3 regions of the Cupriavidus sp. 09_S30 genome follow, and region 3 is predicted to be linked to each of the others. Evidence: predicted binding sites of a transcription regulator. Region 3 holds the regulator's gene; each other region holds the start of a gene.

Region 1 (7,541 bases), on a different contig from region 3:
CAGCGCATCCTGGCCTTCGACGAGACCATGATCGGCTCGGACGGCATCCCGGTCGGCGACAACCCGCACCCGCGCCTGTGGGGCACCTTCCCACGCGTGCTGGGGCACTACTGCCGCGACATCGGACTGTTCCCGCTGGAAACCGCCGTGTGGAAGATGACGGGCCTCACCGCGCGCAACTTCGGCCTGCAAGACCGCGGCACGCTGGCGGTGGGCAAGCATGCCGACATCGTGATCTTCGATGCCGGCACCATACGCGACGCCGCCGACTACGACACGCCGACGCGGCCTGCCGAGGGCATCGATACGGTGATCGTCAATGGGGTCATCACTTGGCGCGATGGGGGGCACAGTGGGGTGCGCAACGGGCAGGTGATTACGCGGAGTGAGGGCGCTGCCAGTTGAAGAAGGGGAATCCGGGCTGACGGGAGCGAACTTCGGGCGCGGCACCGCATCCCACGACCGTGGCAGCGCGACGCCGCATCGTGACTGCGAGTGCCCGCCCTCTCCCCCGCCCCTCTCCCGCAAGCGGGAGAGGGGAGCAAACCAGCGCGGGGCGAAAGCCAAGGCGTTTGCCGAAGCCGACAGGATGCACCAAGACCGCTCGCCAAGCGTGAGGTCTTGGCTCCCTCTCCCCTCACGGGGAGAGGGTTGGGGAGAGGGGTGGACTAGCAAGGTACCACGAACAACGATGCCTTCGGTGTTATCCAGCACGCCCCCCCCTCACTTCCCCCGCTGCGACTCCACAAACGCCTGCACCGCCCACACCACCTCTTGCGACAACAACCCCTCCCACGGCGGCATGTGCACCACACCAACGCGGACCTTGCCGTGCAGCACCGACTCTTTGAAGAAGGCATCGTTGTCCAGCATGCAGTCGTGGCGCAGCTTGCCGTCGCCGATCGCGCGGCAGTAGGCGTCGAGCCGGCGCAGGTCGGGCGCGCTGCCGCCGCCCGCGGCGTCCGCGCCGTGGCAGCGCGCGCAGGACTGGTTGAACACCGTGCGGCCGATCTCCTCCGCGCGCGCATTGCCGCGATAGGGGTTCTCGGCGCGCCATTCGGGACCGAGCGGGGGCAGCGCTGAGGCGTCCACCACCGGCGCGTGCGCCACTTCGGCCGCGGCGCAGCCGGCCGACAGCACGAAGAGGGAAAGGGCCAGCGCTGCGAGCGCAAGCCAGAGCGGGATGTCGGCGAGTCGCATGGTCTTGTGCCTCCGCGGCATGGCCATCTGGGTTGTCTGCATCATCGGGGTTCACCAGTCGGTCGGGCAGCCGCGGCAGCCGTCGAAGAAGCTGTCGGGGAAGATGGTGTAGCGGATCAGGCTGCCTTCCAAGGTGGCGTCCTTGAAGTTCACCGTGACGAACTTGGTTTCCTGCAGGTTGGCGTCGGCCAGCGTGGCGCCGGCGAACCAGGCGAACTGCGCCCGCGCCGCCTCCAGGTTGGCGGCCGTCAGGTCGGCGCCGCTGAAATCCGCGCGCATGATGCGGCCGAACTCCAGGTCGGCGCCGACCAGCTTGGCATTGCGGAAGGACGCCGCCGGCGCGTTGACCTTGCTCATGCGCGCGCCGGTCAGGTCGGCGCCGTCGAGGATGGCGCCCGCCAGGTTGGCCGCGCGCAGGTCGGCGCGCGCCAGCTTGGCGCCGCGCAGGTCGGCGCCGGCCAGGTTCGCGCCGGCCAGGTCGGCATGGCGCAGGTCGGCGCCCGGGCAGCGGGCATGCGGCCAGATGCCGCAGCCATTGATGACCTGCGGCGTGACGGTCTGCGGCTGCGCCTGCGCAAGGGGGGCGGCGAGCCAGCCAGCCGCCGCGGCCAGGGCGAGCGCCGCGTGGCGCGTGGAAAATCGCATCGGAAGCTCCAGGAAGCAGGTGGCGAAGGAAGGCGCCGCGCGCGGGGCGCGCGGCGTCCGGCGAAGCAGCCCGGCGCGCCACCGCAACGGCGGCGCGCCGGCGGAACACGGCGCTCAGAGGCGCGCCGTCTTCGTCTGCTTGGTCTGCTTGGCCTGCTTCGGCAGCTTGAACACCCACATCGAGCCGCCCTGCGTCACCTGCTTGGTCAGCTCGGCCATGTCGCCACCCCACAGCGGCACTGCGCCGCCGTAGCCGGACTGCACGCCGATGTACTGCTCGCCGTCCATCTCCCAGGTGATCGGCACCGAAACCACGCCCGAGCCGGTCTGGAAGCGCCACAGCTCCTTGCCGGTCTTGGCGTCGAAGGCCTTCATGAAGCCGTCCGAGGTGCCGGTGAAGAGCAGGCCGCCGGCGGTGGTCAAGGTGCCGGCCCACAGCGGGAACTTCTCCTTGTGCTCCCAGGCGATCTTGCCGGTCTTGGGGTCGATCGCGCGCAGGATGCCGACGTGGTCGTCGAACAGGCGCTTGATGCGGAAGCCCTGGCCGAGGTATGCCGAGCCCGGCTTGTAGCTCAGGTGCTCGGTCCAGTAGTCCATCGCCCAGTGGTTGGCGGGGATGTAGAACAGTCCGGTGTCGGGGCTGTAGGACATCGGGTGCCAGTTGGTGCCGCCCAGGAAGGGCGGCGAGACGAAGATGCTTTCGCCCTTGTCCTCACCGTCCTTGGGCAGCGGCGGCCGGTTGTTCTTCTCGATCGGCTTGCCGGTCTTCAGGTCGAAGCCCGAAGCCCAGGTGATGCCGTCGACGAAGGGCCAGGCACCGATCAGCGAGGTCGGCTTGTTCGGGTAGCCGGCGCCGGTGGCCAGCTTCTCGCGGTCGGTGACGAAGAAGAAGCCGTTGCGGTCGGCGTGGGCCGAGGCCTTGATCTGCTTGCCGGTCTTGGCGTCCTTGTACTCGAACAGGATCACCGAGTTGTTGCCCGAGAAGTCCCACGCATCGTTGGGCGTATGCTGGAAGAAGCCCTTGAGCTCGCCGGTGCTGGCATCGACGTAGGCCTGGCCCGAGGTGAACAGGCTGTCCCAGTTGCGCGGATCGTCGCCCTTGGCGGTGCGCTTCCAGGTGTTCCACGGCGCCGGGTTGCCCGCTCCGATGACGATGGTGTTGGTGTCCACGTCGAAGGAGGCGCTCTGCCAGGGCGCGCCGCCGCCATGGCTCCAGGCCTCGACCTTGCCGGTCGGCGACTCGGGATCGGCCGGCCACGACGGCGCCTTGGGGTCGCCGGTAGGCGTGCTGTCCTTGCCGTCCAGCCGGCCCATATGGCCTTCGACCAGCGGGCGCGCCCACACTTCCTTGCCGGTGTCGGGATCACGCGCGAAAAGCCAGCCCACCACGCCGAACTCGTCGCCCGACGAACCATGCACCAGCAGCACGCGGCCGGTGCGCTGGTCCTTGACGATGCTCGGCGCGCCGGTCATGGTGTAGCCCACCTTGTGGTCGCCGAATTTCTCCTTCCATACCACCTTGCCGGTCTTGCGATCGAGCGCGACCACGGCCGCGTCCAGCGTGCCGAAGAAGATCTTGTCGCCGTATATGGCAGCGCCGCGGTTGACCACGTCGCAGCACGGGCGGATGTCGTTGGGCAGGCGGTGCTCGTAGGCCCAGAGCTGCTTGCCGGTGCGCGCGTCGATGGCATAGAAGCGCGAGTAGGACGCCGTGATGTAGATCACGCCGTCGCGCACCAGGGCCTGGCCTTCCTGGCCGCGCTGCTTCTCGCCGCCGAAGGAGAAGGACCACGCAGGCACCAGCTGCCCCACGGTGCTGGCGTTGACCTGCTTGAGCGGGCTGTAGCGCTGGGCCTTGACGCCAAGGCCGTAGGTCAGCACGTCGCCAGGGGTCTTGTCGTCGTTGAGGATGTCCTCCCAGGTCACGTCGCCGGCTGCCGCCTCGGCGACGCCGACCGTGGCGCCGAATGCGAGGGCGGCGGTGGTCAGCGCGACCAGGGTCTTGAGCACGGGGCCCGTGGATTGCTGTGGCTTCATGGTTGCAATGTCTCCCTTCTTCTTAGTGGAATGAACCGGTGGGTGCGCCGCGGCACGGGGGATGGCACCGGCGCGCGACGCATTGGCCGCTGCAACGCCTTGCAATCGCCGTGCCAATGCCGCGTGGGCCGCACTTGCGCATTCCCGCCGCCCGGCGCGCGGCGCACTGTTCAAATCCTCAACAGCGCCGGTGGCGCAACGATCCGCCACGCAACAACGGCACAGCATGACCGGTGCCAGGCAAGGGCGCGCCAGCCCGCGCAGCCATCCGGGCACACCTGCAAAGCCGCTTCACGCACGGCAAACCGCACGACAAAGGGCACGCCGTCTCCGCACAAACCCTTAGCCTGATGCAACGACTCGACCTCTGGCATGGCACTTGCGCTACCTGCCGCGGACCCGGCGCACCGCGCCTGGAGACCGGACATCTCGAACCATCGAACCATCAGGAGACAGTCATGAACCACGCCGAAATGAAGTTCCTCGACATGGAATTCCCCTACAAGGCCAGCTATGACAACTACATCGGCGGCAAGTGGGTGCCGCCGCTGTCGGGCCAGTACTTCGACAATCTCTCGCCCGTCACCGGCCAAGCCTTCTGCAAGATCGCGCGCTCCAATGCCGATGATGTGGAACTGGCGCTGGATGCCGCGCACGCCGCCAAGACCGCCTGGGGCCGCACCTCGCCGGCCGAGCGCGCCAACGTCCTGAACCGCATCGCGGACCGCATGGAGGCCAACCTCAAGCGCCTGGCCGTGGCTGAGACCATCGACAACGGCAAGCCGCTGCGCGAGACCATGGCGGCCGACCTGCCGCTGGCCATCGACCACTTCCGCTATTTCGCCGGCGCCATCCGCGCCCAGGAAGGCGGCATCTCCGAGATCGACCACGACACCGTCGCCTACCACTTCCACGAGCCGCTGGGCGTGGTCGGCCAGATCATCCCGTGGAACTTCCCGCTGCTGATGGCCACCTGGAAGCTGGCACCGGCGCTGGCCGCGGGCAACTGCGTGGTGCTCAAGCCGGCCGAGCAGACCCCGGCGTCGATCCTGGTGCTGATGGAGATCATCGGCGACCTGCTGCCGCCGGGCGTGCTCAACGTGGTCAACGGCTTCGGCCTGGAGGCCGGCAAGCCGCTGGCCTCGAACAAGCGCATCGCCAAGATCGCCTTCACCGGCGAGACCACCACCGGCCGCCTGATCATGCAGTACGCCTCGCAGAACCTGATCCCGGTCACGCTGGAGCTAGGCGGCAAGAGCCCCAACATCTTCTTCGCCGACGTGCTGGACAAGGACGACGCCTTCTTCGACAAGGCGCTCGAAGGCTTCGCCATGTTCGCGCTGAACCAGGGCGAGGTCTGCACCTGCCCGTCGCGTGCGCTGATCCAGGAATCGGTCTACGACCGCTTCATGGAACGCGCCATCAAGCGCGTGGAAGCCATCAAGCAGGGCCACCCGCTCGATGTCTCCACCATGATCGGCGCACAGGCCTCGCAGGAGCAGCTGGAGAAGATCCTGTCCTACATCGACCTGGGCAAGCAGGAGGGTGCAGAGCTGCTGACCGGCGGTGTGCGCAACCAGCTCGGCGGCTCGCTGGACCAGGGCTACTACGTCAAGCCCACGGTCTTCCGCGGCCACAACAAGATGCGCATCTTCCAGGAAGAAATCTTCGGGCCGGTGGTGTCGGTGACCACCTTCAAGACCGAGGAGGAGGCGCTCGAGATCGCCAACGACACGCTGTACGGCCTGGGCGCCGGCGTCTGGACCCGCGACGGCACGCGCGCCTACCGCTTCGGCCGTGAGATCCAGGCCGGCCGCGTGTGGACCAACTGCTACCACGCCTATCCGGCGCACGCGGCCTTCGGTGGCTACAAGCAGTCCGGCATCGGCCGCGAGAACCACAAGATGATGCTGGACCACTACCAGCAGACCAAGAACCTGCTGGTCAGCTACAGCCCGAACGCGCTCGGCTTCTTCTGATCCCGGTCCTTCGGTTCTCCTCTGCTGACTGGGTGCCCGCCCCCGGCACCCGCTTTGCCGGCCGCCGCCCGCGGCGGCCGGGTTTTCCTTCTTGCGCACCATGTCCGACACCACACTGCCCGCCCGCGTGACCGCGACCGACGCCGCCCTAGCGCTGATCGCCCGCCTCGCGCGCGACCACGGCCCCATCCTCTTCCACCAGTCCGGCGGCTGCTGCGACGGCAGCGCGCCGATGTGCTTCCCGCGCGGGGAGTTCCTCGTCGGCGGCGGCGACGTCAAGCTGGGCGAGATCGGCGGCGCGCCCTTCTACATGGGCGAGGCGCAGTTCGAGTACTGGCAGCACACCCAGCTCATCATCGACGTGGTGCCCGGCAACGGCGGCATGTTCTCGATGGAGCGCGCCACCGGCATGCGCTTCCTGACCCGCTCGCGGCTGTTCACCGACGAAGAGTGCGCACTGCTGGCAAGCCATCCGCCGCAGCGCGCTTCCATGGACTTCCAATGACATGGGCGCTCACGCCACGCTGCTCACGCTCCGCCTCGCGCGCCTGTTCGCGCCTCTGTTCGCGCGTCTGTTCGTCCTCGTGGCCCTGCTAGTGCTCGCCGGCCCCGCGCGGGCGGACGCACGCCCGGACTATCCCGCGCGCCCGCTAACGCTGATCGTGCCCTGGCCCGCGGGCGGCGCCACCGATATCTCCATGCGCATCCTGGCCGAGCTGGCCGGGCGTGACCTTGGCCAGCCCATCGTGGTGGAGAACCGGCCCGGCGCCGGCGGCACCCTGGTGGCCGGCCTGCTCGCCGCCGCCGCGCCCGACGGCTACACCCTCGGCCAGCTCCCGCCCACCGTGTACCGCTTGCCGCACCAGCAGCGCACCAGCTGGCAGCCGCTGCGGGACCTGCAGCCGGTGCTGCTGATCTCCGGCTACACCTTCGGCGTGGTGGTGCCGGCCGACAGCCCCTTCCGCAGCTTCGACGACCTGCTGGACTGGGCCGCCGCTCACCCGGGCCGGCTCACGGTGGGCTCCACCGGCGTTGGCACCACCGCCCACCTGGCCATGGAAGACGTGCTGGGCCGGCGCGGCATCCCCTATGTGCATGTGCCCTACCGCGGCACCGCCGACCAGATGCTGGCGGTCGCCAACGGCTCGCTGATGGCCGGCGTCAATTCCACCGGCTTCGCTCCCTTCATCGAAAGCGGCAAGATGCGCCTGCTCGCCATCTTCAGCGAGAAACGCTCGCCGCGCTGGCCCGAGGTACCCACCATGACCGAGCTGGGCTTTCCCGGCGCCGTGCATACCGCGCCCTACGGCATCGCCGTGCCGCGCGGCACCGATGCACGCATCGTCAAGCGCCTGCACGACGCCTTCCTGCGCGCCATGCGCGCGCCCGCCCACCTGGCCGAGCTGGCCAAGTACGACCAGTCCCTGTCCTACCTGGACACCGCGCACTACGACGCGTACACGCGCGAACTGTGGCAGCAGGAGCGTCGCATGGCCGAGCGTCTCGGCACGGCGGCGGGCAAGGAGCAGGCGCGATGATGGCGGCCTTCGCTTCCTCCGGCCGGTTCGGCCGCCTCGGCGCCTTGCGTACATGGGCCGCCCGCGTTTCGTCCGGCCCCCCGGCCGCGCGGCTGCCGGTCCGGCTGCGCGGCGCGCTGGCTGCGCTACTGCTGCCGATCGC
Region 2 (7,541 bases), on a different contig from region 3:
GCCCGCGCCCGGCTCCGCCGCGCAGGCACTGGACGACGAGGTGGCCCGCCGCAACGCCGCGCTGCGCGACAGCGCGCGCTGGCAGCTCGCCGCGGGAGACGCCGTGCTCAACTTTCCGCAGGCAGCCGGCGCCTTCAGCTGCGCGCTCGGCGCCCCGATCAGCGAACAGGGCACCCCCCACCTCTACACCCTGATGCGCCGCACACTGGCCGACGCCGGCCTGTCCACCTACGGCGCGAAAGACCGCTACCAGCGCACGCGGCCCTTCGTCGCCAACCGGCAGCCGAGCTGCACGCCGCAGGAAGAGGCCAAGCTCGCCAAGGACGGTTCCTACCCGTCGGGCCACAACGCGATCGGCTGGGCGTGGGCGCTGGTGCTGGCCGAGCTCGCGCCGGACCGCGCCGATGCCCTGCTCGCGCGGGGCCGCGCCTACGGCGACAGCCGCCTGGTCTGCAACGTCCACTGGCAGAGCGATGCCAACGAAGGCCGCATGATGGGCGCGGCCACCGTGGCACGGCTGCACGCCGACCCGGTATTCCAGGCCGACATGGCAGCGGCACGCAGGGAACTGGCCGAGGAGCGCGCGCGCGGACTGCCGCCCACCCAGGACTGCCAGGCCGAGGCCGCCGCGCTGGCGCCGCCACTGGCAGGGCGCTAAGGCTCGGGCGCGATCTCGCCGTTGGCCTGGGGCACCTCGCGCGCCATGCGCGAGGCCATAGCAATGGCTTTGTGCTTGGCGATCCGCGCTCGGGGGGCCGTCACTTGACCGGGATCGGCGTCGAGGCGACGACCGGCACGGCGGTCACGCTGTTCTGCGGACTGCCGCTGACGATGCGGTCGGAATAGGTCAGGTAGACCAGGGTATTGCGCTTGCGGTCCACCGCACGGATCACGTGCAGGGTCTTGAACAGCATGGACATGCGTTCCGAGAAGACATTGTCCTGCTGCCGCAGCGGCCCCTTGAACGCGATCGGCCCCACCTGCCGGCAGGCGATCGACGCCTCGGGCGGATCTTCGGCCATGCCGAGCGAGCCCTTGATGCCGCCGGTACGCGCGCGTGACACGTAGCAGGTGATACCGTCCACCTGGGGGTCGTCATAGGCTTCGATCACGACCTTGTCGGAGCCCGTCATGCGGAAATTGGTACTGACGCTGCCGATCTCCTCGGCATGCGCCGCGGCAGCCTGGAGCAGGCAGCAGGCCGCCAGCGCGGTTATGGTGATGCGCATCGCCTTCCCCCGTCCTCAGCTCGCCGAACCCTTGATCTGATGCTGGCGCGTCTCCATCTCCTGGCGCAGTGCCCGGCGCTGCTGCGCGGCGGCGAAGCGCTCGCGCTCCACGTTGTCACGCGGCTCCAGCGGCGGCACCTCGGCCGGCTTGCCCTCGTCGTCGACGGCCACCATGGTGAAATAGCAGCTATTGGTATGGCGCACCAGCTTGCTGCGGATGTTCTCGGTCACCACCTTGATGCCGATTTCCATCGAGCTGCGCCCGGTGTAATTGACCGCGGCGAGAAAGGTCACCAGCTCGCCCACGTGGATAGGCTGGCGGAAGGTGACCTGGTCCACCGACAGTGTCACCACGTAGCGCCCGGCGTAGCGGCTGGCGCAGGCGTAGGCCACCATGTCCAGATACTTCAGGATCGTGCCTCCGTGCACATTGCCGGAGAAGTTGGCCATGTCCGGCGTCATCAGCACGGTCATGGAAAGCTGGTGGGGGAGTTCGTTCATGATGCAACCTGGTACCAAGGAAAGGCCGGCGCCCCGCGGGCGTGGCCGGTGCGGGCAGTTTACCGCGGAACCCTTTCCCGGCTATGACACGGCGACGCGGCGATGCGCGCCATCAAATAAAAAGCGGCCCCGAAGGCCGCTCAGTCGCGAAGCACCTACCTCGGACGACTTACTTCTTCTTGTTCACGGCGTCCTTGAAACCTTGGCCTGCGGCGAACTTGACGGTCTTCGCAGCCGGAATCTTGATGGTCTCGCCGGTGCGCGGGTTGCGGCCGGTACGCGCGGCGCGCTTGCCCGAGACTGAAGCTGCCGAAGCCCACCAGCGTCACCGAGTCACCCTTGGAGACGGCTTTCTTGATATTGTCCAGCGCCGCATTCAGCGCGCGTTCTGCGGCAGCATTGCTCAGTTCCGCGTCCGCGGCGATGGCAGATACCAGTTCACCTTTATTCATGGCTGATTTCCCTTGTTGGTCGTCTTGACCGGCTACTCCCCCGCCAGGCGGCGGATCACCGATCGGCGCAGTCTAATCTGCCCTTCGCGCTCAGAGCAATCCCCAGTGGCACCGACGCAACGAAAAAACCCGCAAATCCTTCGCCGACAGGCCTTGCGGGGGATTTGACGGGCATGCAGACGGGTCCTCCCAACCCCTCCAATGTAAACAACTGTAATCGCCGGCATTCCCCGAACCCGCTGCCTCGCCATCGGTCCCTGCCCGGCCGAGCCCGCCGGCACACCAATGTGGTGCATTGCACCGAATCCGATCACGACGGCAGGCCCTGCCGCCTCCTTCTGGCGCATCGCCCCGCATCGGTGCACACGCCGGCGCGACAAGTTGCCCGCCGGCGCCTCGCCCGCGCAGTGGCGGCGCCGCCCAAGGGCCTGATATTGGCCTGATGCCAGCCGAAATCCGCCACGCCCCCCCACCAGAACAGTGCGCACGCACCATGACGCTGCGCATCCAGCCCCATCTTGGAACGCTTTTTGCATACCCATGCGCCTATTTTGAGCACGAGGGTTTCATGGACAACTTGAAGAGCGGCACCGACGCCCTGTTCATCCTGCTCGGCGCGATCATGGTGCTCGCCATGCACGCCGGTTTTGCATTTCTCGAACTGGGCACCGTGCGCAAGAAGAATCAAGTCAATGCGCTGGTCAAAATCCTGGTGGATTTCGCGGTCTCCACCATTGCCTATTTCTTCATTGGCTATACGGTGGCCTATGGCGTGAATTTCATGGCCGGCGCCGATGTACTGGCACAGCGGAACGGCCATGAACTGGTGAAATTCTTCTTCCTTGCCACCTTTGCCGCGGCCATTCCGGCGATTATCTCGGGCGGCATCGCCGAGCGCTCGCGTTTCAATCCCCAATTGATGGCGACATTCGTGCTGGTCGGCTTCATCTACCCCTTTTTCGAGGGCATTGCCTGGAATCACCGCTTCGGCGTCCAGGACTGGATCACCTCGCTGACCGGCGCGCCCTTCCACGATTTCGCCGGCTCCGTCGTGGTCCATGCGGTGGGCGGCTGGATCGCCCTGCCCGCCGTGCTGCTGCTTGGCGCGCGGCGCGGCCGCTATCAGAAAGATGGCCGCATCAGCGCGCATCCCCCCTCGAACATCCCGTTTCTCGCGCTGGGCGCCTGGGTGCTGGCGGTGGGCTGGTTCGGCTTCAACGTGATGAGCGCGCAGACCATTGACAAGATCAGCGGGCTGGTAGCCATCAACTCCCTGATGGCCATGGTTGGCGGCACCCTCGCGGCCTGGTGGGCTGGGCGCAACGACCCGGGCTTTGCCTACAACGGCCCGCTGGCCGGCCTGGTCGCGGTCTGCGCGGGCTCGGACCTGATGCACCCGCTCGGCGCACTGGCCACCGGCGCTGTCGCGGGCGTGCTGTTCGTCCACGTGTTCACGCTCGCCCAGAACAAATGGCATATCGACGATGTGCTCGGCGTATGGCCCTTGCACGGTTTGTGCGGGGCCTGGGGCGGCATCGCCGCAGGCATCTTCGGCAGCCACGCGCTGGGCGGCCTCGGCGGGGTTTCCCTGGGCGCCCAATCGATCGGCACGGTGCTGGGCATCGTGGTGGCGTTGGTCGGCGGCACCGTGGTCTACGGCACGCTGAAGAAAGTGGTCGGCATCCGCCTGGATCCCGAGGCGGAATTCAACGGCGCCGACCTCTCCCTGCACCGCATCTCGGCCACCGCCGAACGCGAGACCAAGCTGGTAGACCCGTTCAGACGCTTCACCATTGTTTGCTTGAACTTCTGATTTTGGCAGCGCAATAATGATTTTTGCCCGTGCGGTGGCACCGCCGCCGCGGGCAACGATCCGTCGATCCGCGATCGACCTCTGTCGAGCCAGCCGGGAGAACAAGCAAATGGAAACCGCAACGCTGACGAAGTTCCAGGAAACGGTCACCACCTACGCTACCGAATTCGGCGTCAAGATTCTCGCCGCCCTCGCCTTCTGGATCATCGGCCGCTGGCTGATCCATTTTGTCGTCCGCATGGTCCAGGGCTCGCTGTCCAGGCAGAAGGTCGATCCGACGCTGCTGCGCTACGTCGGCTCCATCGTCACCATCACGCTGAACGTGGTGCTGGTGATCGGCATCCTCGGCTATTTCGGCATCCAGACCACCACCTTCGCCGCCCTGATCGCGGCGGCCGGCGTGGCCATCGGCATGGCCTGGTCCGGCCTGATGGCGAACTTCGCGGCGGGCGCCTTCCTGATCGTGCTGCGTCCTTTCAAGGTGGGCGACTTCGTCACGGTGGCCGGGATCACAGGCACCGTCAAGGAGATCGGCCTGTTCTCGACCGTGCTCGACGCCCCCGACAATGTGCTCACCGTGGTCGGCAACAACAAGATCTTCTCCGACACCATCCAGAACTTCACCGCCAACCCCTATCGCAGAGTCGAGCTGAAGGCCCAGCTTGCCGGCAGCACCGATCCGGCGGCCGCGGCCATCCTGCTCAAGGAGCGCATCGGCGCCATTCCCAATGTGCTGGACAAGCCGGCCGTGGACGTGGAAATCCTGGAATTCACGCTGGTGGGCCCGGTGCTGGCGGTGCGGCCCTACTGCAACAACGATCACTACTGGCAGGTCTATTTCGACACCAACCGCGTGATTCGCGAAACCTTCGGCCAGGCCGGATTCGCCGCCCCGATGCCCGCGCAGATGGTGGTGGTGCAGAACGGCGCGGCCGGCGCCGCTGGCGCAACCGCGCACGCGGCCTGAAGGGCGCGGGGGGCGGCCCTCGCCGCGTCGTTCCGGTGCGTCAACCCCGCGACACCCCGCTGCTGCCGTAGGCGCGCATCGCCACGGCGCCGACCCCGCACACACCCATCACGGCTGCCAGCGGCAGCGCGCTGCCCTCATGCCACAGGCTGACGGCGGCGCCGGCCAGCGTGCCCAGCGAGAACTGCAGCGTGCCCATCAGTGCGGAGGCGGTGCCGGCGCGATGCCCCTGGTGCGCCAGCGACAGGGCGGAGGCATTGGGCAGGACGCAACCCAGTGCCGCGATGAACAGGAAGAAGCCACCCAGCAGGACCGGCAGCGTGGCCCAGCCCGCCAGGCCGGCGGCGGCCAGCCCCAGCCCCGCCACGCAGGGCACGCACAGGGCACCGCGCAACACCCTGTCCAGCGCATGACGGCGCACCAGCCGCGCGTTGAACTGCGACATCGCGATCAGCCCGAAGGCGTTGGCGCCGAAGATGAAACCATAATGCGAGGGTGCGATGCCGTGCAGCTCGATCAGCACGAAGGGCGAACCGGCGATATAGGCAAACATGCCTGCCTGCGCAAAGCCGGCCGCCAGCGAATAGCCAAGAAACTCGCGATCGCGCAGCAGTTCGCCGTAGCTGGCAAGTACATGGCCTAGCCGCAACGGCACGGCACGCGCCGGATCCAGCGACTCCTCCATGCGCAGATGCACCAGCAGCAGGATGGACAGGCTGGCGGCGACCAGCACCCAGAAGATGGCGCGCCATCCGAGCGTCTGCAGGACGAAGCCGCCGAGAATCGGTGCCAGGATCGGCGCCAGTCCCATGACCAGCATCAGCGAAGAAAAGGCGCGCGCCGATTCGTGCGCGGACAGGCGATCACGAACCACCGCGCGCGCCACCACCATGCCGGCGCAACCGCCGAGCGCCTGCAGGAAGCGGAACAACATCAACGCCTCGACATCGCGTGCAAGGGCGCAGCCGGCCGCGGCCAGCGCATAGAGGCCCAGCCCGGCGTACAGCGGCGGCTTGCGGCCAAAGCGGTCGCTGATCGGCCCATAGAAGGCCTGGCCGAGGGCCAGGCCCACGAGGAAGGTGCCGAGGGTGAGCTGCACCCGGCCGATGTCGACACCGAGGTCGGCGGACAGCGCCGGGAAGCTCGGCAGGTACATATCGATGGACAGGGGGCCGAGCGCCGTGAGCGAGGCGCAGACCAGCAGCCAAAGCGGAAAGCGCGAGGACTGCTGCGCGCTTGCGGATGACGTCATGAGCGTTTGAGGGTTCCCGGAATGCCTTTACCCTGGCGGCGCGGACTCGCCCGCCGGGGCGCGAAGCCGCAATTGTTGCACAGCATAACGAAGTCGGCCCGCGCGCCGCTGCTGCCCGCGCGAGGGCCATGCCGCGGCGGCCTCCCGCCATACGCTGCACGGCCCCGCTCCGCTTGCGCCGATTCCATGTGTGGTGCGGCTTTCACGGCAGCCGGGGGGAAGGGTACAATGCGGCCTGTCGACGAGGCTGCGGCCGACGACCGCAGGCCAGACAAGCATGGCCAGCGGTTGCCGGCCATGGCCTGGTCCGGGCAACGTTTTTCTGCATGAGAACACGACTAACGCCGCTCCTCGCTCTGCTCGGCCAGGCCGCTTCGCTGGCGCTGCTGCCATGGACGCCGCCTGCTGCGGCGGCACCCGCCGCATCAAGAGCCCAGGCCCAGCCTGCCCAGCCGCCCGCTGCGGCTGCGCCGGACGAGGCCGAACCGCTGGCACGCATGCTCAAGGGGGCGGCAACGGGACAGAACACGGGGGCGGCTGGCATCCCTGAACTGCTGCGCAACACCAATCGCCCGGACAGCGTGCTGGCCCGCGCCTGCCGTCAGCTCAACGATGCATTGCCGATCGATATCGATACGGAAACCCGCTTGCGCCGCTGCCAGACCGTGCCGGGCAAGCATGTGCTGTTCCAGCTCGAGCTGGTCAACTACCGCGGCCCGATGCTGGATCTCGCCAGCTTCGAAGTGAACTACGCCGCGCCACTGCAGCGTAATATCTGTGCAAACCGGGATGTGGAAATCCTGACCAAGCTGGGCATCAGCATGATGTTCCGCTATATGACGCGCAACGAACGGGGCGAACGCCGCGTGGGCGACGTCTATATCAACGCGCCGATCTGCGCGACGACCCAGCGCTGAAGGTCCGGTGCTGAAGGTCCGGCGCCTATGCGGCGCGGGCGCCGAAGGCCCCTCCCGGGGCCGGCGGCCTGGTCACGCGATGCGCGCCGCGCCGCCATGTGGCGCTCTCCCCTGAGTTCAGGCCAGTGCGGCAAGCGGACGCAGCGGTACGACGTTGTCGGCCACGCGCTGCGCCACGGCGCGCGTGCGCTTCCAGCTTTCGTGCGCCAGCGGCGAACCCCAGACCAGCGCATGCAGGCGCGCCAGCGCAAGCGGGTTGCCCAGCAGCAGCAGCTTCTGCGCAGGCGTCAGTGCCGCCGGACCGCTAGTCAGCGCCTGCTGCAGCAAGTCTTCATACCGTGCATGCGCGGCCTCGGGCTGGATCGGACGCGCCGTGCCGGTGGCACACATCAGCGCGTTGGTCACCGGGT
Region 3 (7,541 bases):
AAGGCGCCCAGCGCCATCGACAGGCCGAGCCGCTCGGTCAGCGCCGCCATGCCCAGCGTGACCAGCAGCAGGTTCAGCATGAACAGTTCCTGCGAGCGGCGCGCCGCCACCACGTGGAACCAGCGGCTCATCAGGTTCTTGCCGACGAAGAAGATCAGGCTCAGCGCCACCACGATCTTCACCGCCGCCAGCATCAGCGCGGCCGCCATGTCGCCCGGGTTGCGCGACAGCGCGGGAATGACGATCAGCAGCGGCACCACCGCCAGGTCCTGGAACAGCAGCACGCTGATGATGTTGCGCCCGTGTTCGGTCTCCAGCTCCATGCGCTCGGACAGCATCTTGGAGACGATGGCGGTGGACGACATGGCAAGGGCGCCGCCGATGGCGATCGACGCTTGCCAGCTCAGGTGGAACAGCCAGTTGAACAGCAGGCTGGCGGGCACCACCGCCAGCATCGTCAGCACCACCTGCGAGCCGCCGAGGCCGAACACCAGCCGCCGCATCGCGTGCAGCTTGCCGAGGCTGAACTCCAGCCCGATCGAGAACATCAGGAAGACCACGCCGAACTCGGCCAGGTACTGGATCTGCCCCGAATCGCCGGCCAGCCCGAGCGCGTTCGGCCCGATCAGGATGCCCACCGCCAGGTAGCCCAGCATGGGTGGCAGTTGCAGCATACGGAAGGCGACCACGCCGAACACGGCAGCGGCCAGCAGCACCAGGGTGAGTTCCAGCGGAGAATGCATCGAGAGGCTCAGGGTGGGCCGGCCTGGCGCACAGGCCGCCCCTCGCGGGCCGCCCGCCGACGGGACGCGGCAAGCGCGGTTGCCGCCCGGAAACGCCCCCCGGCTGGGGCGGGCCAGACGCCATCGCATTCGTTGGTATACTTCGTCGCCATGATAGCTAATTTCGATGCCGATCGAGCACTTAAGCTCGCTCGCAATACCCTGCAAATCGAGGCCGACGCCGTGGCGGCCCTGTCCGCCCGCCTGACCGACGAGTTCGCGCGCGCGGTGCAGCTCATCCTGCATTGCAGCGGCCGCGTCGTCGTTTCCGGCATCGGCAAGTCCGGCCATATCGGACGCAAGGTGGCCGCCACGCTGGCCTCCACCGGCACGCCGGCCTTCTTCGTGCATCCGGCCGAGGCCAGCCATGGCGACCTCGGCATGGTCACCCGCGACGACGTGCTGGTCGCCTTCTCCAATTCCGGCGAGACGGGTGAGCTGCTCGCCATCCTCCCGATCGTCAAGCGCATCGGCGCCAAGCTGATCTCCATCACCGGCAACCAGGCGTCCACGCTGGCCAAGCTGGCCGACGTGCACCTGGACGCCGGCGTCGAGAAGGAAGCCTGCCCGCTGAACCTGGCGCCGACTGCCAGCACCACCGCGGCGCTGGCCCTGGGCGACGCGCTGGCGGTGGCTGTGCTGGATGCACGCGGCTTCGGTGAGGAAGACTTCGCCCGCTCGCACCCGGGCGGCGCGCTGGGCCGCAAGCTGCTGACCCATGTGCGCGATGTGATGCGCAGCGGCAATGCCGTGCCCGAGGTGCGCGAGACCACACCGCTGGCGCAGGCGCTGATGGAGATCACGCGCAAGGGCATGGCCATGACGGCCGTGGTCGACGCGGACGGCCGCGCGGTGGGCGTCTTCACCGACGGCGACCTGCGCCGCCTGCTGGAAACGCCCCGCGACTGGAAGACCGTGCCGATCGCCGAAGTGATGCACCGCAGCCCGCGCAGCATCGGCCCCGACCGCCTGGCAGTCGAGGCCGTGCAGCTGATGGAGGCCAATCGCATCAACCAGCTGCTGGTAGTGGACGATGACGGACGCCTGGTCGGCGCGCTGCACATCCACGACCTGACGCGTGCCAAAGTCATCTGAGGCAGGACGCGCGACCATGCAGTCCATTCTGTCTTCCCTCAGCCGGCTCGCGATGCGCGCCCTGCCCATGCTGCTGATGGCGCTGGTGGCAGGCAGCACCTTCTGGCTGGTGCAGATCAACTCGCCGCGCGAGAAGGTGGCCGGCCCGCAAGTCAAGCGCCACGAGCCGGACTACTACATGGATCGCTTCTCCGCCACCGAGCTGGACGAAAGCGGCAACACCAAGCTGCGCTTCAATGGCGACAAGATGGTCCACTATGATGACGACCAGACCTACGCGTTCACCCTGCCGGCGATGCGCGCCTACCAGCCCGGGCGCCCGCCGGTGAGCGGCCGCGCGGACCGCGGCAAGATGAATGCGGACGGCTCCATCATCGACCTGTACGACAATGGCTTCGTCATCCGCTCCCAGGGCGCCGACCCGAAACAGGACCCGAAGATGACCGCCGCCTCGGAATACTTCCGGATCCTCGTCAACGACGATATCGTCAAGACGGACAAGCCGGTACAGCTGACGCGCGGCGCATCCGAGATGACAGCCAACGGCCTGATCTTCAACAACGTCACGCGCGAAGTACAATTGCTCGGCAACGTGCGCGGCACGATCATCACCGCGCCGCGCGCCGCGGACGCGCCGAAATCCTAAGCAATGCAACCGCGCGCGGAGCCCTGCTCCCGCCGTACTCTCCTTCGACTCGCCATCATGATTCCTGCCTTGACGACGTGGTTCCGCGCCCGTACCGCGCCCGCCCTGCTGGCCGCGGCCGCGGCGCTCTGCCTGGCGCCCGCTGCCCACGCCGAACGTGCCGACCGTGACAAGCCGCTGGTGCTGGAGGCCGACAACGCCAGCTACGACGACGTGAAGCAGGTCTACACGCTGACCGGCAACGTCGTGCTGACCAAGGGCACCATGGTGCTGAAATCGGACGCCGCCGAGCTGCGCACCGACGCCGAGGGCTACCAGTTCGCGATCGCTACGGCCAGCCCGGGCAAGCTCGCCTACATCCGCCAGAAGCGCGACAACGTCGACGAATACATCGACGGCTGGGGCGACCGCATCGAGTACGACGGCAAGCAGGGCATCTCCAAGCTGATCGGCCAGGCCCGCATGGCGCGGCTGGCCGGCGCCAAGCAGGTCGACGAGATCCGCGGGGCTGTCATCACCTACGACAGCAACAAGGAGTACTACACCGCCACCGGCGGCGGCGACAACAGCACGGCCGGCAGCCCGTCCGGGCGCGTGCGCGCGGTGCTTTCGCCGCGCCAGCCGGCCAGCGCGCCGGCCGCCGCGCCGCTCCAGCTCAAGCCCGCGCCCGCGCCGTCGAAGTCCTGAACCCCTGCCTTACCAGTCTGCCCTCATGACCGATACCCAGTTCGCCCCCGCCACCGCCGCCGCCCAGCTCGCGGAGGGCAGCACGCTGACGGTGCGCCACCTGAAGAAGCGCTACGGCTCGCGCACGGTGGTCAAGGACGTCTCGCTCGACGTCAAGAGCGGCGAAGTGGTCGGCCTGCTCGGCCCCAACGGCGCCGGCAAGACCACCTCCTTCTACATGATCGTGGGCCTGGTGGCGCTGGACGAGGGCGACATCGTGCTCGACGGCCTGCACCTGAGCGGCCTGGCCATCCACGAGCGCGCGCGCATGGGCCTGTCCTACCTGCCCCAGGAAGCCTCGGTCTTCCGCAAGCTCAACGTCGAGGAGAACATCCGCGCCGTGCTGGAGCTGCAGGTGGTGAACGGCAAGCCGCTGTCGCGCGAGGAGATCGACCGCCGCCTCGTCGGACTGCTGGACGACCTGCAGATCACGCACCTGCGCGAAAACCCCGCACTGTCGCTGTCGGGCGGCGAGCGCCGCCGCGTGGAAATCGCGCGGGCGCTGGCCTCTTCGCCGCGCTTCATCCTGCTCGACGAACCCTTCGCGGGCGTGGACCCGATCGCGGTGGGCGAGATCCAGCGCATCGTGAGCTTCCTGAAGGCACGCAACATCGGCGTACTGATCACCGATCACAACGTGCGCGAAACGCTGGGCATCTGCGACCACGCCTACATCATCAGCGAAGGGGCAGTGCTGGCCCAAGGACGGCCCCAGGAAATCATCGCCAACGAGTCGGTGCGCCGGGTCTACCTGGGCGAGAATTTCCGCATGTGACGGGGTGGCCTCGCGCCACCGATGCACGCCGATGTCCACCGTCTACGGCACGGCAAAAGCGATAGCAATTTTCGTTCCATAGCCATGCGGATGGGCATAGAATAGGCCGCATGAAACCGTCGCTTCAGCTCCGCCTCTCCCAGCATCTTGCCCTCACCCCACAGCTTCAGCAGTCGATCCGGCTGCTGCAGCTTTCCACGCTGGAATTGCAGCAGGAAGTCGAGCAGGCGCTGATCGAGAACCCCCTGCTGGAGCGCGAGAACGACTGGATCGAAAGCCCGCTGCGCGTGGCGGCCGATGGCAGCATCAATGTGCAGAGCGCGCCCGCGCCGGCCCCGGCAGATGGCCAGGGCAACGGCGAGGCACGCGCCGACGAAGCCGGCGGCGATGAAGACCGCTACGGCGATGGCGCCGACGACTACGGCAACGACTGGAGCCTGGACGATTTCGCACGCCGCCCCCAGGGCGACGAAGACGAAAAGGCACCGCTGCAACTGCGCGATGCCGATCCGACGCTGCGCGAGCACCTGATGGAGCAACTCGCGCCGCTGAAAATCTCCGCGCGCGACAAGGGCCTCGCCATCTTCCTGATCGAATCGCTGGACGACGACGGCTACCTCAGCGCCACGCTGCAGGAAATCTGCGAAGAACTGCCTGAAGAACTGGCCTTCGAGATCGAGGAAGTGCAGGCCATGCTTGCGCTGCTGCAGAGCTTCGACCCACCGGGCGTGGGCGCGCGCAATGCCGCCGAATGCCTGGCGCTGCAGTTGCGCCGCCTGTCGCATCCGCAGCGCGAACTGGCGCTGGTGATCGTCACCCGCCACCTCGAGCTGCTGGCCGCGCGCGACTACACCCGGCTGAAGAAGGCACTGCAGGTAGACGAGGCAGCGCTGAAGGCCGCGCACGAACTGATCCGCTCGCTCGCGCCCTATCCCGGCCATGCCTACAATCGCCCTCAGGCTGACTTCGTCGTGCCCGACGTGTTCGTGCGCAAGAGCGGCGGCGGCTGGATCGCACAACTGAATCCCGACGTGATGCCGCGCCTGCGCATCAATGACATGTACGCGCAGATCCTGCGTGGCGCCAAGGGGGAATCGGGCGCTGCCGGCCTGCAGCAGAAGCTGCAGGAAGCGCGCTGGCTGATCAAGAACATCCAGCAGCGTTTCGACACGATCCTGCGCGTCTCGCAGGCAATTGTCGAGCGTCAAAGGAACTTCTTCAGCCACGGTGAAATCGCCATGCGCCCCTTGGTTTTGCGGGAGATTGCCGATACACTGGGATTACACGAGTCAACCATCTCTCGGGTGACGACAAACAAATACATGGCCACCCCAATGGGCACGTTCGAGCTGAAGTACTTCTTCGGCAGCCATGTGTCCACGGAAACGGGTGGTGCAGCTTCATCAACGGCAATTCGAGCCCTGATAAAGCAACTGATAGGAGCCGAGGACCCTAAGAACCCTTTGTCCGACAGCCGAATTGCCGAATTGCTGGGCGATCAGGGCTTCGTCGTAGCGCGCCGAACGGTTGCCAAGTACCGCGAAGCTCTCAAAATCCCCGCAGTCAATCTCCGCAAGTCTTTGTAGCCGAGCCGCATCGCCTGCCTGGTGCGGCTCTTTCAGAAGGAGAAGCGCTATGAACTTCAAGATCAGTGGACACCACCTGGACATCACGCCGCCTCTGCGTGAGTACGTGGAAACGAAGCTGGAGCGTATCGTCAGGCATTTCGATCAAGTCATTGGCGTAAGCGTGCTGCTCTCTGTCGACAATCACAAGGAAAAGGACCGGCGCCAGTACGCGGAAATCAATCTGCACCTGCGGGGCAAGGACATCTTCGTCGAAGCCCACCACGAGGACCTGTACGCGGCCATCGACGCCCTCGTCGACAAGCTGGACCGCCAGGTCATCCGCTACAAGGACCGCGTGCAAAGTCACGACCGCGAATCTGTGAAGTACCAGATGGCCGCGGCGCAGATGCAACAATAAAACAATCAGCCTTGAGGCCGTCATCCGGCCTACCTGCACAAAGGCCTGACCACGAACCGCGCATTCTGCGCGGTTTTTTGCTTTCTGGGCCACCGCCGGTGCGCGGACCGCACGCGCCTCGGGGAGTACGCAAGCGGCTCCGCGCGGTGTATGCTCTCCAATACATGAACTGCTGCAACCGTCACGCTCGCCTGCTCGCTGCGCTTGCAGCAGGAAAGGCGCTGGCCAGCCAGCCCGATGGGGCGGCCGGTTGCGCATCGCACAAGGCGACGTGCGGGCTGCTCTATAATTGGCCGGATGCTCCGCATACCGGCGCCCGACCGGCGGAGCGAGCGGATACTCCGCTTCTTTGCCCCCCCGGCCGGACGCAAGGCGCACCGGCCCGCTTATTGGAATTCCTGCGCATCTGCCATGAATCGTTTGGCCAAATTGCTGCCACCCGGCAACATCAATCTCGACGTCAGCGTCACCAGCAAGAAGCGCGTCTTCGAACAAGCCGGGCTCCTCTTCGAGAACAACCATGGCGTGGCACGGGCCACGGTGACCGACAACCTGTTCGCGCGCGAATCGCTCGGCTCGACGGGTCTTGGCGCCGGCGTGGCCATTCCCCACGGCCGCATCAAGGGCCTGAAACAACCGCTGGCCGCCTTCATGCGCCTGGCCGAGCCGATCCCTTTCGAATCGCCCGATGGCAAGCCGGTCTCGCTGCTGATCTTCCTGCTGGTGCCCGAACAGGCAACGCAGCAGCACCTGGAGATCCTGTCGGAAATCGCTCAGCTGCTGTCCGACCGCGACATGCGCGAGGGCCTGGCCACGCTGCCCTCGCCCGAGGATGTGCACCAACTGCTGACCCAATGGCATCCCTGACCTCGCTGCCGCCCGCAGGTGCGGGCCAAGGCACCCGCGGCCGGTCCTAGCATTCCCAAGCCCCCACACGACCTACCCGCATGGAACTCACCGGCGTCTCCTCCCAGTCCATCTTCGATGACAACGCGGCCGACCTCAAACTCTCATGGGTGGCGGGTCTCGAAGGGGCGGATCGCGCCTTCGACGTGGAATTCGCCCGCGAGGCCACTTCTGCCGCCGATCTGGTGGGCCACCTGAACCTGATCCACCCCAACCGCATCCAGGTGCTCGGCAAGCCCGAGATCACCTACTACCAGCGGCTGGACGACGAGATGCGCAAGCGGCAGATGGGAGAGCTGATCCTGCTCGAGCCGCCCTTCCTGGTGGTCGCAGATGGCATGGAACCGCCGCCTGACCTGGAACTGCGCTGCACGCGCTCGTCCACGCCGCTGTTCACCACCCCGGTCTCCTCGGCGGCGGTGATCGACCACCTGCGGCTCTACCTGTCGCGCATCTCCGCGCCGCGCGTGACCATGCACGGCGTGTTCCTCGACATCCTCGGCATGGGCGTGCTGATCATGGGCGAGTCGGGCCTCGGCAAGAGCGAACTGGGCCTGGAACTGATCTCCCGCGGCCACGGCCTGGTGGCCGACGACGCGGTCGATTTCGTGCGGCTGGGCCCGGA

What was found. Region 3 encodes sigma-54, which starts transcription at its own class of promoters, with help from an activator protein. Its sites were predicted from a motif close to TGGCANGNAANCTGCTTT; they were not measured.
Region 1: a site for sigma-54 is predicted at 3,981-3,998, ahead of AC1Z3O_RS27840 (methanol/ethanol family PQQ-dependent dehydrogenase). Genes of this name have one in related genera too.
Region 2: a site for sigma-54 is predicted at 2,702-2,719, ahead of AC1Z3O_RS25355 (ammonium transporter). Genes of this name have one in related genera too.

Annotation. Positions count from the first base shown of each region.
Region 1 is NZ_JBXOWI010000002.1:1,717,868-1,725,408, forward strand. Features, by position in the region: gene AC1Z3O_RS27825 (N-acyl-D-amino-acid deacylase family protein) at 1-405, shown strand, start outside; gene pedF (cytochrome c-550 PedF) at 724-1,245, opposite strand; gene AC1Z3O_RS27835 (pentapeptide repeat-containing protein) at 1,252-1,845, opposite strand; gene AC1Z3O_RS27840 (methanol/ethanol family PQQ-dependent dehydrogenase) at 1,960-3,882, opposite strand; gene adh (aldehyde dehydrogenase) at 4,341-5,861, shown strand; gene AC1Z3O_RS27850 (DUF779 domain-containing protein) at 5,962-6,366, shown strand; gene AC1Z3O_RS27855 (tripartite tricarboxylate transporter substrate binding protein) at 6,368-7,399, shown strand; gene AC1Z3O_RS27860 (quinoprotein dehydrogenase-associated SoxYZ-like carrier) at 7,396-7,541, shown strand, end outside.
Region 2 is NZ_JBXOWI010000002.1:1,152,493-1,160,033, reverse strand. Features, by position in the region: gene AC1Z3O_RS25375 (acid phosphatase) at 1-658, shown strand, start outside; gene AC1Z3O_RS25370 (CreA family protein) at 759-1,229, opposite strand; gene AC1Z3O_RS25365 (acyl-CoA thioesterase) at 1,245-1,730, opposite strand; partial or broken gene AC1Z3O_RS25360 (HU family DNA-binding protein) at 1,900-2,182, opposite strand; gene AC1Z3O_RS25355 (ammonium transporter) at 2,751-3,995, shown strand; gene AC1Z3O_RS25350 (mechanosensitive ion channel family protein) at 4,105-4,962, shown strand; gene AC1Z3O_RS25345 (Bcr/CflA family multidrug efflux MFS transporter) at 5,003-6,214, opposite strand; gene AC1Z3O_RS25340 (hypothetical protein) at 6,541-7,131, shown strand; gene mdoH (glucans biosynthesis glucosyltransferase MdoH) at 7,249-7,541, opposite strand, start outside.
Region 3 is NZ_JBXOWI010000001.1:3,440,194-3,447,734, forward strand. Features, by position in the region: gene AC1Z3O_RS16070 (monovalent cation:proton antiporter family protein) at 1-743, opposite strand, end outside; gene AC1Z3O_RS16075 (KpsF/GutQ family sugar-phosphate isomerase) at 894-1,877, shown strand; gene lptC (LPS export ABC transporter periplasmic protein LptC) at 1,894-2,523, shown strand; gene lptA (lipopolysaccharide transport periplasmic protein LptA) at 2,581-3,210, shown strand; gene lptB (LPS export ABC transporter ATP-binding protein) at 3,236-4,024, shown strand; gene AC1Z3O_RS16095 (RNA polymerase factor sigma-54) at 4,135-5,610, shown strand; gene hpf (ribosome hibernation-promoting factor, HPF/YfiA family) at 5,660-6,010, shown strand; gene ptsN (PTS IIA-like nitrogen regulatory protein PtsN) at 6,422-6,877, shown strand; gene hprK (HPr(Ser) kinase/phosphatase) at 6,958-7,541, shown strand, end outside.